Regions from separate parts of the Lentibacillus cibarius genome, predicted to be linked through region 1. Evidence: riboswitches for the same ligand, from Rfam matches in the RefSeq annotation. Region 1 holds a riboswitch; the other holds the start of a gene.
The links. A riboswitch is a leader RNA that binds a small molecule or an ion and turns the genes downstream of it on or off. The one in region 1 is predicted to bind S-adenosylmethionine.
Positions count from the first base shown of each region.

Region 2: linked by a shared signal. The riboswitch ahead of FFL34_RS05525 (sodium:solute symporter family protein) and the one ahead of FFL34_RS14245 (homocysteine S-methyltransferase family protein) in region 1 are both predicted to bind S-adenosylmethionine.

Region 1 is NZ_VCIA01000001.1:2,898,805-2,906,290, forward strand. Features, by position in the region: gene FFL34_RS14230 (MFS transporter) at 1-1,048, shown strand, start outside; gene FFL34_RS14235 (universal stress protein) at 1,071-1,496, shown strand; gene FFL34_RS14240 (MFS transporter) at 1,730-2,947, shown strand; gene FFL34_RS14245 (homocysteine S-methyltransferase family protein) at 3,055-4,104, opposite strand; SAM riboswitch class I at 4,193-4,297, opposite strand; gene FFL34_RS14250 (dicarboxylate/amino acid:cation symporter) at 4,465-5,688, opposite strand; gene FFL34_RS14255 (DMT family transporter) at 5,871-6,746, opposite strand; partial or broken gene FFL34_RS14265 (AbrB family transcriptional regulator) at 6,793-7,486, opposite strand, start outside.
Region 2 is NZ_VCIA01000001.1:1,138,851-1,146,336, reverse strand. Features, by position in the region: gene FFL34_RS05530 (CocE/NonD family hydrolase) at 1-2,020, shown strand, start outside; SAM riboswitch class I at 2,348-2,450, shown strand; gene FFL34_RS05525 (sodium:solute symporter family protein) at 2,580-4,202, shown strand; gene FFL34_RS05520 (LTA synthase family protein) at 4,331-6,280, opposite strand; gene pepV (dipeptidase PepV) at 6,745-7,486, shown strand, end outside.

The DNA of each region.
Region 1 (7,486 bases):
ATTCGCTTTGTCTGCATTAGTTTTTCGTTCCATTACAGGAAAAGGTGCAGACACCATTGGACGGAAGCCGTTTTTACTTATTGGATTTTTTATATTAGTTTTGTTTAACGTTAGTTTTTTTGCATTTTCCATTGTAGCTATGTTGCCGCTCTTACGTTTGTTTCAAGGGGTTGGCTGGGGAATGACCTCAACATCCATTGCGACGATTATGTCTGATAACGTTCCGGACGCCCGCCGCGGGGAAGGTACCGGCTATTATGCATTATCCGTTATTCTTGCGACATCCATTGCGCCGATTATTGGTATTTCGGTGTTGAATCACTATGATTTTAATATGATCATCATATTGACAACGGCATTTATGATTATTGGATTCTTGCTAACTCAAGGCATTTCGATTCCAAAACTGGAAAAGCCAGATAAACAGGCAAGCAAAGAAAAAGAATCCCTTTGGAAAAGTCTTTTCGAAAAGAAAGCACTATTTCCTTCACTGCTTTGTTTATTGTTAGCCATTCCGTTTGGCGGTTTAATGAGTTTTATTGCCATATTTGGTGAAGAAGTTGGCATCGAAAATAGTTGGATTTATTTCGTCGGGCATTGTTTGATGATTTTAATCAGTCGTCCGTTTATTGGAAAATTATTTGACAGCAAAGGTCCTGCCATTGTCTTGTTTCCGGGAGCAATTTTAATGCTTATTGGATTGCTGCTTTTATCGTATACGACTACCGTGCCAATGCTGATTCTGACGTCTGTCTTTTACGGCTTAAGTTTTGGCGCGGTTCAGCCATCGCTTCAGGCGTGGGCCATTAACCGATCGGCATCCGACCGAAAAGGGGCGGCAAACGGTACCTTTTTATCCTTTATGGATTTAGGTGTGGCAATAGGGTCGCTAGTGCTAAGTTCCATTGCTGCTGCAACCAGCTATGCGATGATGTATCGACTTTCCGCCATTTGTATGGTAATCTTTGTAGTTATTTATGGTATTTATTTATTGAAAAATCGAAGCCAGAAGCACACAGAAGTTTACGCACAAGCGGCTAATCAATAATTGGGAAAGCTGGTGAATAAGTATGTTTTGTGAAAAGATGGTGTTTGCGTATGATGGTTCCGATGTAGCTAAAAAGGCATTGGAAAAAACAGTGGCGATTGCCAAAACGAATGCATCTATTCAAATTGATGTGCTATTTGCAAGCGAACTGCCGCAAACCCCTTATGTAATAGAAGACGTTTTTGAGGATATGCAGCAATCAATGCATGAACACGGTGACGCAATTCTCACCGAAACAAAAGAGAAACTATCGTCACTTCCCAACCATATAGATTATTATGCTGTGGAAGGGAGAGCACCCCAAACCATTTTACAACATGCGGCCGACCAGGCTTGTGATTTGATTGTGATTGGCAACAGAGGACTGACAGGTATTAAGGAATTTTTAGGGAGCGTCAGTCACTATGTTGTTCATCATTCGCAAGTTCCGGTATTAGTTGTTCGGTAATAACTGTGTGTTAAAAAAGGGATGGTTAGCAGCTTTACTTTGTAGATTTAAAATATATTATCGTTTCCCCTTTGGATGTTTCTCTAAAGGGGTTTCTATCATCAAAAGTGACACGATATCATCTTTACAATCCTACAATTAATCTGTAATATGTTATGAATGTATTTATTTACTTAAGATACAGTGGGTTGGAATGTGTAAATAGTAAAAGTCGTGATTACAGGGGGGATTACATGGGAAAGGCAATGCAAGAACCAATTTGGACGAAAAGTTTTATTGGGATATCGATGACGCAATTTATGGTATTTATGATTTATTATACGTTTTTAACGACGTTACCAATCTATGTCATTCAAAATTTGGGTGGATCTGAAGCACAAGGTGGGTTAATTGTAACCACCATGCTTGTGTCAGCGATTTTAATTAGACCGTTCTCCGCAAACATTTTAGATAAAATCGGGAAAAAGCGGGGACTTATTATAAGTGTGGCCCTATTTACGGTTACGAGTTTTGTTTATGTTGGTGTGGGGTCATTTATCCCGCTATTGATTTTACGATTTGTGCATGGTTTGACATTTGGTGTGGCGACTACTGCAACGGGGGCGATTGCTGCTGATGTTATTCCACCGGCACGACGTGGTGCGGGGCTTGGCTATTTTGCGATGGCGATGAATTTGGCTGTTGTTGCTGGCCCATTTATTGGGCTAACCGTTTTACAATTTGGTACATTTTCATTGTTATTTTTGATAATGAGCGGTTTAATGGTGATCGGACTTATTTGTGCTGTTGTGGTGCATGTGCCGGCTGACTTGGAACCGGCGCATCCGTTTGCATCAAAAAAATTAACGTTAACGGATTTAATCGAACCAAAAGCATTGCCGATTGCCACTATCAGCAGTTTGGTGGCGTTGGTTTATGCCAGTGTTATCTCGTTTATTTCGGTTTATGCCGATGCGATTGGTTTGGCAGCGACGGCAAGCTATTTCTTTTTAGTCTTTGCCATTGTAATGATTTGCACAAGACCATTTTTCGGTAGAACGTTTGATACAAAAGGTCCTAATTATGTTATTATTCCATGTTTATTTATTTTTGCGGTTGGTCTTATTGTGCTTGGTTTTACGTCGACAGCGGCAATGCTGCTGTTATCCGCTGGTTTGATTGGTTTAGGATATGGCACGTTGTTACCAAGCTTTCAAACGATGGCAATTCAGACAACACACCATTCACGGAGCGGTCAGGCAACGGCTACCTTTTTTATGTTATTTGATGGTGGGATTGCGGTTGGATCATTCGTTTGGGGACTTGTGGTAGCAGGTTATGGCTATCAGACCCTATACACGCTTTGTGGCCTGGTTGTGCTTGGCATTACTGTTTTATTTATGTGGTATCAAAAACGGCAGGAAAAAGCGCGCGTGTTGCGAAGGCTTGTGCAGGATTGGGACATTCCTTAGGCTTTGAACTTGCTGGCTTTCATCCTGATGATTATCACGTACTAATCGCGAGCAAAACTATCGGGAAACGCTTTAGCCTCGATAGCGTTTCCCGATGAGATTGTTGGTTAGGCCTTTGTCCGATATGCGACATTATGTTTCTTTAAGGTTTCGTCTTTTCCGAACAGGAAGTGTTTCTCCATATCCGGAGAGTATTTGGAGTTGATTGCTTCTACGCCAACTGCTTCTGCTACAGCGCGCAGCATGGCAGGGGAAGCTCCGCAACAAAGACCGATATAATTCAAGCCGATATCTTTTGCTTGTTTCGCCCATTCGGCTAGCTCATAACGGTTATGGTATAAAGGATCAAGTGCTGTCGGGAATGTGGTTTCTAACGGTAAATGACAACTACAGCCGCCATCAGGCAAATTAAAGAATGTCGGATGTTCGTCGGTTGTCCGGTATGGTATCGGCAGGCCTGCTACATAGCCGTTCACATTTTCCCGGATCTTTTCCAAATATGGCTGCATCGTGTTCGGTCCGCGGAAGCAGTTCATACCAACGACAAGTGCCCCTTTTTCCGAAAGCAGGCGACAGCCTTCTTCTACGGTATAACCATCTCGTAAAATATTTTCACCCATCATCGCGAATGTAATAACAGCTGGTAAGTCTTGTTTTTGGATTTCTTCCAGTGCAATGCGTGCCTCCTCGTAATAGTAGAAGGTTTCGCCGTTAATGAAATCGACCCCTTCTTCCTTGCACCAAGAAACCATTTCGGCAAACATGCTTCGCACAGCATCTTTGGAAGCGGGATCTTCTGGATCGAAAATATTAGTATTTGAGATATTGCCGGCAACTAGCGCTTCTTCTGTGGGGTGCTCTTTAGCCACCTCTTTTGCTAGACGGATGGCATGACGGTTCAGCGGTTCCAGCAATTCTTCTTTACCGATAATCCGCATTTTCTCGCGGTGGGCATTATATGTAAATGCCAAAACGACATCAGAGCCTGCATTCATATAGTCCCGGTACGTTTGTTTTAAAACTTCCGGATTGTCTAGGGCAACTTCTGGCACAAAGGAACCAGCCTGTAAATACCCTCTGCGCTCCAATTCAAATAAATACCCTTCCCCGATAATAACTGTTCCTTCCTGCAATCGCTGTTCCAAACTGCGCTTCATTCGTATTCCTCCTCTAACTTTTATCATATTAAAAAGCCTCTTCTTAAAATAAGAAGAGGCTTAAATATGCACAGTAACCTAGCGTCTCCTCTTATCTTCAAGCATTACGCTTCTGGAATTGGCACAGTACTTTTTGGGTAAGTCTGCTGCCGAGGCTTCTAAGGGCCAGTCCCTCCACCTCTCTGGATAAGAAATCTGAAATATTTTATTGTTATGAAATACATGCTACATCTAATTAGGATAAAAGTCAAGAGGGAATAAGATTGCTTTTGATAGTAATCGCCAATTCGCAAAGTTAATCTACAGGCAGCAAAAACGAGGCACCGGAACGGTTATGAATGTCCCTGGTGCCTCGTTTGTTTATGCTGCACGTTTTCGTTCTGATTTGTCCACGACAGCTGATCCGATAATGTCACCAATCACATTCGACGCTGTACCGGCCATGCCAATAAGGACATCGACGCCAGCAATTAATGCGACAATCTCCAGCGGAAGCCCGAACATGCTTAAGACAGCAGATAACGTAACCAAACCAGCAGCTGGAACTCCCGCTGTCCCGATCGACAACAATGTACCAATTAAAACAATTAGTAAAAAGTCAGCAGGTGCAAGGTTGAGATTCGTTACATTCGCTGCAAATACAAGAGAAGCTCCCATTCTTAACGCGCCGCCATCGGAATTAAAGACAGCCCCTAGCGGAAGCGTGAAGTTGGCTGTCGTTTCCGAAATCCCCGCTTTTTTTGCCGAATCAATAGCAATAGGCAGGGAGGCAATACTGCTTGACGTGAAGAAGGCGGTGACATACGCTTCTTTTGTCTGCTTGAAAAAGTGCCCCACGCGTGTACCTGAAAACTTCAGAAACGCTGAATACACGACTGCCCAAAGCACCGCGACGCCAATATAAAAGACGGCTGTAAATTTCAGTAGGGATTGGAATGTAGACCAGCCTTGGCTCCCGAAAGTGGACGCACTTATGGCGAAGACCCCGATTGGCGCATATAAAAGCACCCCTGACAGGATTTTATAAAACATTTCATTAAGTGCGGCAAAAACAGTATCCAACTGGTTTCCATATTCCTGCATTTTTTTATCACTAGAAAACTTCATATTAGAGATGGCAATCCCAATAATAACGGCAATAAACAAAATGGCCATTAGGTCCCCGGAAGAAAATGCTTCAAAAATATTTTTCGGGACAATTTTTAATAGAATTTCCGAAAAACCCGGTGTATCCGGTTTATCTACATTTGTATCAGGCAATGATAAGTTTTCCCCGGGATTGATCCATAAGGCAAGCCCAAGTCCGATGAATACCGCTAAAGCCGTTGTCGTCATATAATATAGGATTAATTTACCACCCATTCGGCCAAGCTGTGTAACGTTCATCTTATCAACAGCAAGCACCACGGTGAGAAATATGACTGGTATTGCAATCAAGCTGAGCAAGTGAATAAGCAATGTTCCAAGCGGGCGTACGACTTCTGCTTGCTGACCGAAAACAATGCCTGCCAGGATACCAAAAGAAAATCCAATTGCCATTTTAATGACGAAAGAAGTCTGTTTATATTTATTCCATAGCTTCATATTGAAAACCGTCTCTTTCCTAAGATTAGTTTTAATTTATTATATCAAAAAAGACCATAGCTAACCATAGTTAAATGCATAGTAACTTGGGTGGAATTGTCATGAGGGTATGATGAGTGCTGGCCTGTTTCAACTGTAGGGTGTGGGGAGAGTATACATAAAATTAAACGAAGCACCAGCACTTATGCGTTCGTGTGCTGGTGTTTCCTGTGTTCCTCATTATTTTTTAAAAACATGTAGAAGGATGCACCGAAAATGGTGATATAACCTAGAACGCTTAATAAATCAGGAACTTGCCCGAATAGGACAATGCTGATCAGTGCCGAGTAAACGACTGTTGAATAGAAGAAAATTGATATTTCTTTTGCCGGTGCGTATTTATAGGCTACTGTAATACCGAACTGTCCAACGGTTGCAAAGATTCCTGCTGCCAGCAAATAAACCCACTGCTGCCATGTCATTGGCTCATAAAAAATGATGACAAACGGAAGCAGAATCATGGTGGTGAAAAAGGAAAAATAAAAGACAACGGTATAAAATTGCTCCTTATTACCGAGCACGCGTAAAACAGTATAGGCACCCGCGGCGAAAACCGCTGAGAAAATACCGGCAATATATGGAATAGTTTCCACGGAAAATTCCGGTTTAATAATGAAAAGCGTGCCAATGAATGCTATAATAATTGCCATCGTTTGAAAAAGCCTTGCGCGTTCTTTTAAGAAAAGTGCTGCAAAAACAATCGTTAAAAACGGACTCATTTTATTCAGCATGTCTGCATCGGATAATACAAGGTGGTCAATTGCATAAAAATATAATACGATTCCAGCGGCGCCTAAGGCAGAGCGCAACATGAGAAATTTTTGATTTTCTTTTTTGCCAAATAAGCGTTCCTTATAATGTCGGACAAATCCAAAGGCGATGATCATCGAGACTGCATTACGGAATAGTGTTTTTTGCACGGTTGGTACTTCGCCTGACAACTTAACACACGCCGCCATCAGGGAAAAACCGAATGCAGATATTAATAATAAAATGATACCTTTATTTCGATCGCTCATATAATCCTCCAATCATGACTTCATCTGTCCATTCATTTGCTTCATACTAAGATAGCTGTCTCGTTCGTTTGACAAGAAAGGGAACAATCAATGGCACTGCGATAATAATAACAACAAGCCTTGAAATTTGCATTGCTGCGACGATACTGGCATCCAGATCCAGAAGCGCCGCTACCGAAGCCATTTGTGGTGCACCAGCTGGCACAATGGCAAGTAAACTAGTTGTAAAATTCAGTGGTGTCATCAGGTAGAAAATAAACGTCGTTAGAAAAGTAAGGACAAAGAAGGAAGCCAATATTCCTAATCCGGTCCAACCAATATGTTTAAACTCCACTAACGATTCCCGGTCAAAACGAGCCCCAATAATAACGCCAAGTACAGCCATTCCCCCGCCAACCATTACATCAGGCATCGCAGGTAATGAAATGACAAATGAATGAATGAAAAAACCGAGAATAATAGCGTAAATAAACGAGGCACCGGGATTGTCCATTTAACAGCAAGTACTAGTGCTGCGATGACAATGAGGATATATACTGGTATAGCGCCCCACATTGGTATGCTGTTCTCGGCTGCTGTTTCCAGGCCACTATGATCAACTTTGTTTGTATCCAGCAGTGGTGAAATATACCCGGCAATAAGAGGGATGGTAAAGACTAACATCATAATCCGTACGCTTTGAAACGCGGCAACAATACTCAGCTTTGCTTTATACGCTCTGCTTAGAGCAATCATCACGG
Region 2 (7,486 bases), 1.8 Mb from region 1:
CCGAACAACGAAGACAGAATTTCCACGAGAAATTAAAAAATTGGATCATGTATGGATTCCATTATCCGACGGCAGCCGCCTTGCTGCAACGATTTGGCTGCCCGTTGATGCGGAGACTCATCCGGTTCCGGCTATTTTGGAATATTTGCCTTACCGCAAAGATGATTTTACCGCGATACGCGATTCCGCCCGGCATCCTTATTTCGCCGGCCATGGCTATGCCAGCATTCGGGTGGATATCCGGGGGACCGGCAATTCGGATGGTTATTTACCGGATGAATATTTAAAACAAGAACATGACGATGCCCTGGAGGTATTCGACTGGATCGGCCAGCAATCATGGGCCACTGGAGATGTCGGCATGATTGGTAAATCTTGGGGCGGGTTTAACGGCTTGCAGATTGCCGCTCGTCAGCATCCGGCGTTAAAAGCAATCATCTCCCTTTGTTCCACTGACGACCGTTATGCGGATGATGTGCATTACCGCGGTGGCAATATACTGGCATCAGATATGCTGTGGTGGGCGTCTACGATGTTCGCTTACAGTGCAAGACCGCAAGATCCGGAAGTTGTCGGCGATAGTTGGAAGGATAATTGGCTGGAGCGTTTAAACACAACGCCATATGTTCATGAATGGATGCGTCACCAGACGAGAGATGACTATTGGAAGCATGGGTCTATTAATGAGGACTATTCCAAGGTGGATATACCAGTCTTTACCGTGAGTGGCTGGCAAGACGGGTATACAGATAGGGTGTTCCGTCTATTGGAAAATCTACCTTATTCTAAAGGGCTGATTGGACCATGGGCACATGAGTTTCCTGAGGTAGCCATTCCTGAGCCAACTATTGGATTTTTACAGGAATGTCTGCGCTGGTGGGATCAATGGCTTAAGGGCATCGATACAGGCGTGAAAGATGATCCAAAATTAATATCATGGATTCAAAATAGTGAATTGCCGCAAGTGACTTACGATGAACGGCCAGGGAAATGGGTTGTCGATGAGAGCTGGCCATCCGCACAAGTAGCAAGAAGTCATTATTGGCTGAACGCAGAAGGTAAACTGCAACAGAACCCGTCAGATGAGCAAACAGTTGTTGTGCCAAGTGTCCAGGAACATGGGATGTATGCAGGCGTTTATTGTCCGTTTGGGGAGCCTGGGGATTTACCTGCAGATCAACGTCTAGAAAATGGTAAAACGGTTGTATTTACAACGGATCCATTGGAAGAAGGTGTGGATTTACTTGGTGAACCGACCTTCCATATGAAATTCACGTCTGATCAGCCAAATGCACTTGTTGCTGTCAAACTTTGTGATAAAGCTCCGACCGGCGAGTTGACGTTAATTAGCTGGGGCATGCTCAATTTAAATCATCTGCAGTCCCATGAGCACCCAGAAGCACTCGAGCCCGGAAAAGTTTATGAGGCAACGGTTAAGTTGGATGCCCTAGGCCAGAACATTCCGGCTGGACACAGCTTGGAACTTTCTCTCGCACCAACGTATTGGCCACAAGCATGGCCGTCGCCTGAACCGGTAACATTGCATGTGCTAACCGGTGAAGAAACCACATTAGCCTTACCGATACGTACGCCGCGACCGGAGGCAGATGCTAGCATTTCATTTGAAAATCCGGAAACGGCCCAAGTAATCGACAAGGAAATTTTACGAGCCGAACAACGAACACGTAATGTTGTTCACGACACGGTTACGGATACATGGCAATTGCAGGACTACTCGGATGAAGGGGAACGCCGATTGCTGATGAACGGCATCAGGCATGGCAGCAAAAATAAAAATACGTTCACGATTAAGTCCGGTGATCCATTATCGGCTAATGTTCGATGTGAATGGGAATTGACTGTTGGCCGTGAGGATTGGGATACCAAGCTGCTCACCGACAGTACTATGTCTAGTGATGCTACATCGTTTTATTTGACTAATACCATGATTGCGTTGCTCAATGGCGAGGAAATTTTCCGTAAAACATGGGAAGAAACGATTCCGCGTAATTACCAATAACAGATGTGAAAAAGGGAAACATGGTTGCGGTATTATTCAACTTCTATAGATGTTACCCTATAACAATCGAATCTCAATAGGAAAAAGTGTCATATGTGTTTTTATGACACTTTTTCTGTTTAAGAAAATGAAACGTACCAGTGCAAAAACCACTCTAACCGCACATAGATCCATAGGTAGTGCACTCAATCATTGGCTTTAAAATATCAATCACAACTTGCTTAGTGATTTAATTTATTAAAAAATTTATAATAAAAACTCATTTAACTATTGACCAATTCATCAAGACCGTGTAAATTATGTGTTACTACATTTAAATAAGTGAACTTCTTATCCAGAGAGGTGGAGGGACTGGCCCTTTGAAACCTCGGCAGCGGGCTCTTTTGAGTACTGTGCCAAATCCAGCAGACAAAGGTCTGAAAGATAAGTTGAGGCACCGGAACTGTACTGTCCTCTTCTTATAATCGGAAGGGGGCTTTTTTATTTCGTTTTTTAATTTTTAATCTGGAATGCTTTAACTAATCTAGAAAATTGATTTGTTTAAAAGGAGATGATTGCAATGACATCCTATGGTGTATGGATTATTATCTTAACGGTTGGTTATACCGTTGCTTTGATTATTGCCGGCCAAATCGCTAAGCGGCGTTTGACCAATCAGGATAGCTATTTTGTTGGTAGTCGGAATTTCAATAAATGGATTGTAGCTTTTTGCATAACGGGATTATTTTCCGGTTCCACCTATATTTCTATTTTAGAGTTATCGTATTTAAGCGGTATATCGGCTGTATGGTATGGGGTTGCTGAAATGATGCAGATTTTTATCATTGCGTTTTTGATCATTCGTCCATTTCGGAAAAAAATGTTAGTTACCGTTTCCGGACTTATTGGTGATACATACGGGCGACTGGTTAAAGGAGTTGCAGGGTCAATTACGGCGTTTGCATTTCCGATGTGGTCAGTTGCCACGGCAATTGCGTTTGCTTCGGCCCTGCACGTGTTCACAGGTATTTCACTTTCTCTATCGATTGCGTTTACTGCAATTTTGCTGTTCATCTATCTGCAAGCGGGAGGAATGTGGTCGCTTGCTTTTACGCAGTCCATGAATATGATTTTATTTGTAATGATGGTCGTCATTGGGGTGATTGCTTTTTTCATTCATCCGGGGATAGACGGTTTAATTGCGTTTGCTGACGAACAACCGGCCATGTTTACCTTTGACAACGTTGGATTGCAGGTGATTGTTGCCTGGTTTGGCACCTTCTTGGTCAACGTTATCCTTGCTCAGGCTGCATTCCAGATGGCACTTTCATCTCGGACACCGGAAGAAGGGCAAAAAGGACTGATTATTGCTGGGTTTATGGCTGTCCCCTTCATCGTTGGGGGTGTGTTATTCGGTATTTCGGCTAGTGTCATCGTTCCCCGGGCACAAACGGGATTGATTGCCATTCCTCAGTATTTAATGGAAGTGCTCCCCGCACCGCTTGTTGGCTTATTTTTTCTAGGTGTATGGGCGTGTGCACTGGGATGGGGAGGTCCTTGTCAGTTCTCTGGGGCAACCAGCCTTGGCCGTGATGTGAGCCGTTCAATAAAACCTGCTGTAACCGAAAATCAGCAGATCGCCTATACCAAAATTTCATTGCTATTTTTAACGGTGTTGATGATTGTGTTTGGCTTACTGCGCACGGAACAATCTGCGTGGTGGAATGTATTGGCTTGGACGATACGAAATAGTGCAACGTTCGCACCGGTTATTGCAGCACTATTCTGGCCTGTCGTTACGAAGCGTGCAGTTGCCGTTTCGCTATTCACGGGTTTTGCAAGTGGTTTAGTATGGTATTACCTTGGTGATTGGCATCCAAGTGCCTTTTTCTTGCAAATTCACCCCGTCTGGATTGGGAGTTCGATTAATATCGTTAGTATTATCGTGGTTACCTTGATGGACGGTCAGGCAAACTGGTTTATGCAAAAAACAGATTGCTTGGCTTATATTGGATTAATAGGAGGGGGTGTGTGTTGTTTTGTCAATATAATTTATTTTTCTCCGCTTTATCGAAACGGTTTGTTTGGTTTGTTTATGTTTGCGGCAATCTTGTTCTTTTATATCGCTACCATCCGCTTTTTCCGGCCGGAAGAAGAAAAGCAGCAGATTAGGGGAAAAGTAGCTAATTTAGCAAGAAGCTAGTGTAAGCGCATTTGGAAAGGAATAATCTTAGTACGAATACGGCTGTAGTTACGCAAAGCCCCTTACTTACAAAGAACCCGCTCCCCATTAATTGGGAAGCGGGTTCTTGCTATTTTTGCTCTTTTATCCTATCGGTTCTCTTCTTCATTAGACTCTCCATACTGGTATTTACTAGGATCAATCGGCTCCCAATCGTTACTAGGTTCATAGAATCGAAGCAGGTCACCATTTAGTACTTCATCATTTAAGCTTAATTCATAATGGACCTGATCCCGTAATTCTTTCATTTCTGCGGTCGGTTCTTCTATCGCTTTTCCAGTTTCATTATCGTAAAAGACATTCTTCACATAGCTGTAATCCTCGGTCATAAAGTTGCCATTGCGGAACGGTACAAAGTCTCTATGCTCGTCAGAAAACATATCCGTACCAAACTGAATGTAATTGTCGGCATTGATTCCCAGCAGATGCAGCATCGTCGGCATGACATCCGCCTGACCGGTATATTCATGATTGATCCCTTGGCTGTCAACACCCGGAACACGGATCATAAAGGGGACCCGCTGCAAGTTCGCATTTTTCAATGGCGTGATTTCTTCACCTAGGATTTCACTCATGGCTCGATTATGATTTTCCGAAATGCCGTAATGGTCACCATAAATCATGATGACTGAATGCTCATATAACCCTTTTTTCTTCAGGTCTTTAAAAAACTGTTCCAGCGACTCATCCAGATAACGGGCTGTCTGGAAATAGCGGTCAACCGTACCATCGCCGGTTTCAGCAGGTGCTATTGATTCATCGCCTTCATCCAATAAAAACGGATAATGGTGGGTCAGTGTCAGCATGTGCGCGTAAAAAGGATCATCTTGTTCTTCAAGCTTCTCAAGTGCTGGCATGGATTGCTTAAAGAAAGGTTTATCCTTCAGGCCATAATTGACCACCTTTTCTTCACTCATGTCATAGTAGCTAGAACCATAAAATTCGTCCACACCTAAGTGTTTGTAAATCTGGTTTCGGTTCCAGAATGATTTCTCATCCCCATGAAATACGGCGCTTGTATAGTTCTGCTTTTGATCCAGAATAGCTGGCAACGACTGATACGTATTTGTGTCTTTGGTAACAAATGCAGCACCCTGTGGCAATCCGTACAGGGAATTATCCATCAGTAATTCCGCGTCGGCCGTTTTACCTTGCCCTGTTTGGTGAAAGAAGTTATCAAAGTACGTGAAATTCTTGCTTTTATCATGAACAAGCGAATTCAAAAACGGTGTTACCTCTTCCCCGTGCAGCTTATAATCAATCAGAAATGACTGAAACGACTCCAAGTGAATTTTGATAATGTTTTTGCCCGTTGCTTTCCCGAAGTATTCGGCGTTCGGTTCAGCATATTTCTTGTTCGTATAGTTTTCCACTTCCTTTATATCGTCACTTGAAGCCATCGATCGTTTCGCGCTGGCCTTCACCGTCTGAACCGTGTTTAACACGGCAAAGTTAGGCGCGCCTAAATACTTAACAATATAATTATTGTCAAAAACACGCTGCAATAGTTGCGGGCGGTCAATCTCTGCTAAACCTAAATTAACTGTGAACACAATAACTCCTGAAGCCAGGACAGCAAAAGGTTTTTTCAAGTTCACATGTACCTCGGGCCAGTCAGTTTTCCATTTACGAAACAGTACTCCCAGAACGATAAGATCCAGTGTATACAAAAAATCATGCCACTCAAATAAATTAAGAACACTTTTACCAATACTGCTGGCATTTTCCGTTTGCATCAGCGTTTGAATGGTAATAAAGGTATCATAATCACGGTAAAACATGATATTAGCATACATAAACAACGTCAGCAGTGTATCAATAATCAGCAACGTGATACCAAATCGATTTCCCTTAAAAAATAACGCGAGACCAAGCAACACTAGTCCCGAGCTCAACGGATTAATAAATAGTAAAAAATGTTGCAGTAAATTGTTGACGCCTAAATTAAACTCTGACAGATATATAATATACGTCTTTAGCCAAAATAAAAGCAAAGCGAGTATGAAAAACCCCATTTTGGCCGATTTTAAGCTCTTCAGTTTATCCATGTTTCGTCACCCCCCGTTTTCAATCACTTAACGAATAAACCGACTTTTTTACTAAAACCATCTTTTATTATTAAGCAATGATGAATCGTCTGGAGGATGGTTCCGATTTGATTACAATCTATTATATATTTGTTTGATGATTTTGTTAAGATTAATTCTTATTAAATGTCGTTTCCCTGCTTTCTCGCTAGTTAAACGAACAGCATACGGTGAAACAAAACCATCATGGATACGTCTGAACACCCGATGAATCATATGTCTTTTCCGGAACAAATATGACTTAGCGACTGATTGTGTGCCTGTAACCTCCTGAATGCTACCTTTGTTTCAGGAAAAGGAAATATTTTGAATGAAGGTGGGTCTGCGGTACAATAATGGGTAACCTACATAACAAGCTAGCCTACCAATCGTTCTGAATGAGAACAGGTTAGGCCGAACGAAGGAGTGAACAAGTTATGGATAAGATCAATTGGATGGAGGAAGTTTCTAAACGTAAAGATAAATTTCTTAGTGATTTAGAAGGATTTTTGCAAATAAAAAGTGTCCTCGATGAAGCAAATGCTACAGACGAGGCACCGCTCGGGCAAGGTGTGAAAGATGCCTTGCAGTATATGCTGGATTTAGGTGAACAGGACGGATTCGCGGTGAAGAATGTCGGCAATCTTGCAGGTCACTTGGAAATGGGTGAAGCGGGAGACGAGCTGCTTGGCATATTGGGACATGCTGATGTGGTGCCTGAGGGGGATGGATGGAGCGTGGACCCCTACAGTGCAACGATTAAAGACGGGAAGATTTATGCCCGTGGCTCAAGTGATGATAAGGGACCGACCATTGCCGCTTATTATGGGATGAAAATTGTGAAAGAGCTCGGCATCCCACTGAACAAGCGCGTCCGCCTGATTATTGGCACGGATGAAGAAAGTGATTGGCGCGGTGTGGCGCATTATTTCCAACACGAGGAAATGCCGGATATGGGATTTGTACCGGACGCGGATTTTCCGATTATTTTTGCGGAAAAAGGCATTTCTGATTTTGATTTGGTGATGTCAGCGGATGCAGCGACTTCGGATGATGAACTAGTGCTGCAGGCGTTTCAATCCGGTCGGCGATATAATATGGTGCCCGACTATGCCGAAGCTCGTGTGTCCCTCCCACAGGAAGAGAGTGAGATGATTCAGCAATATCAGCGCTTTCTGG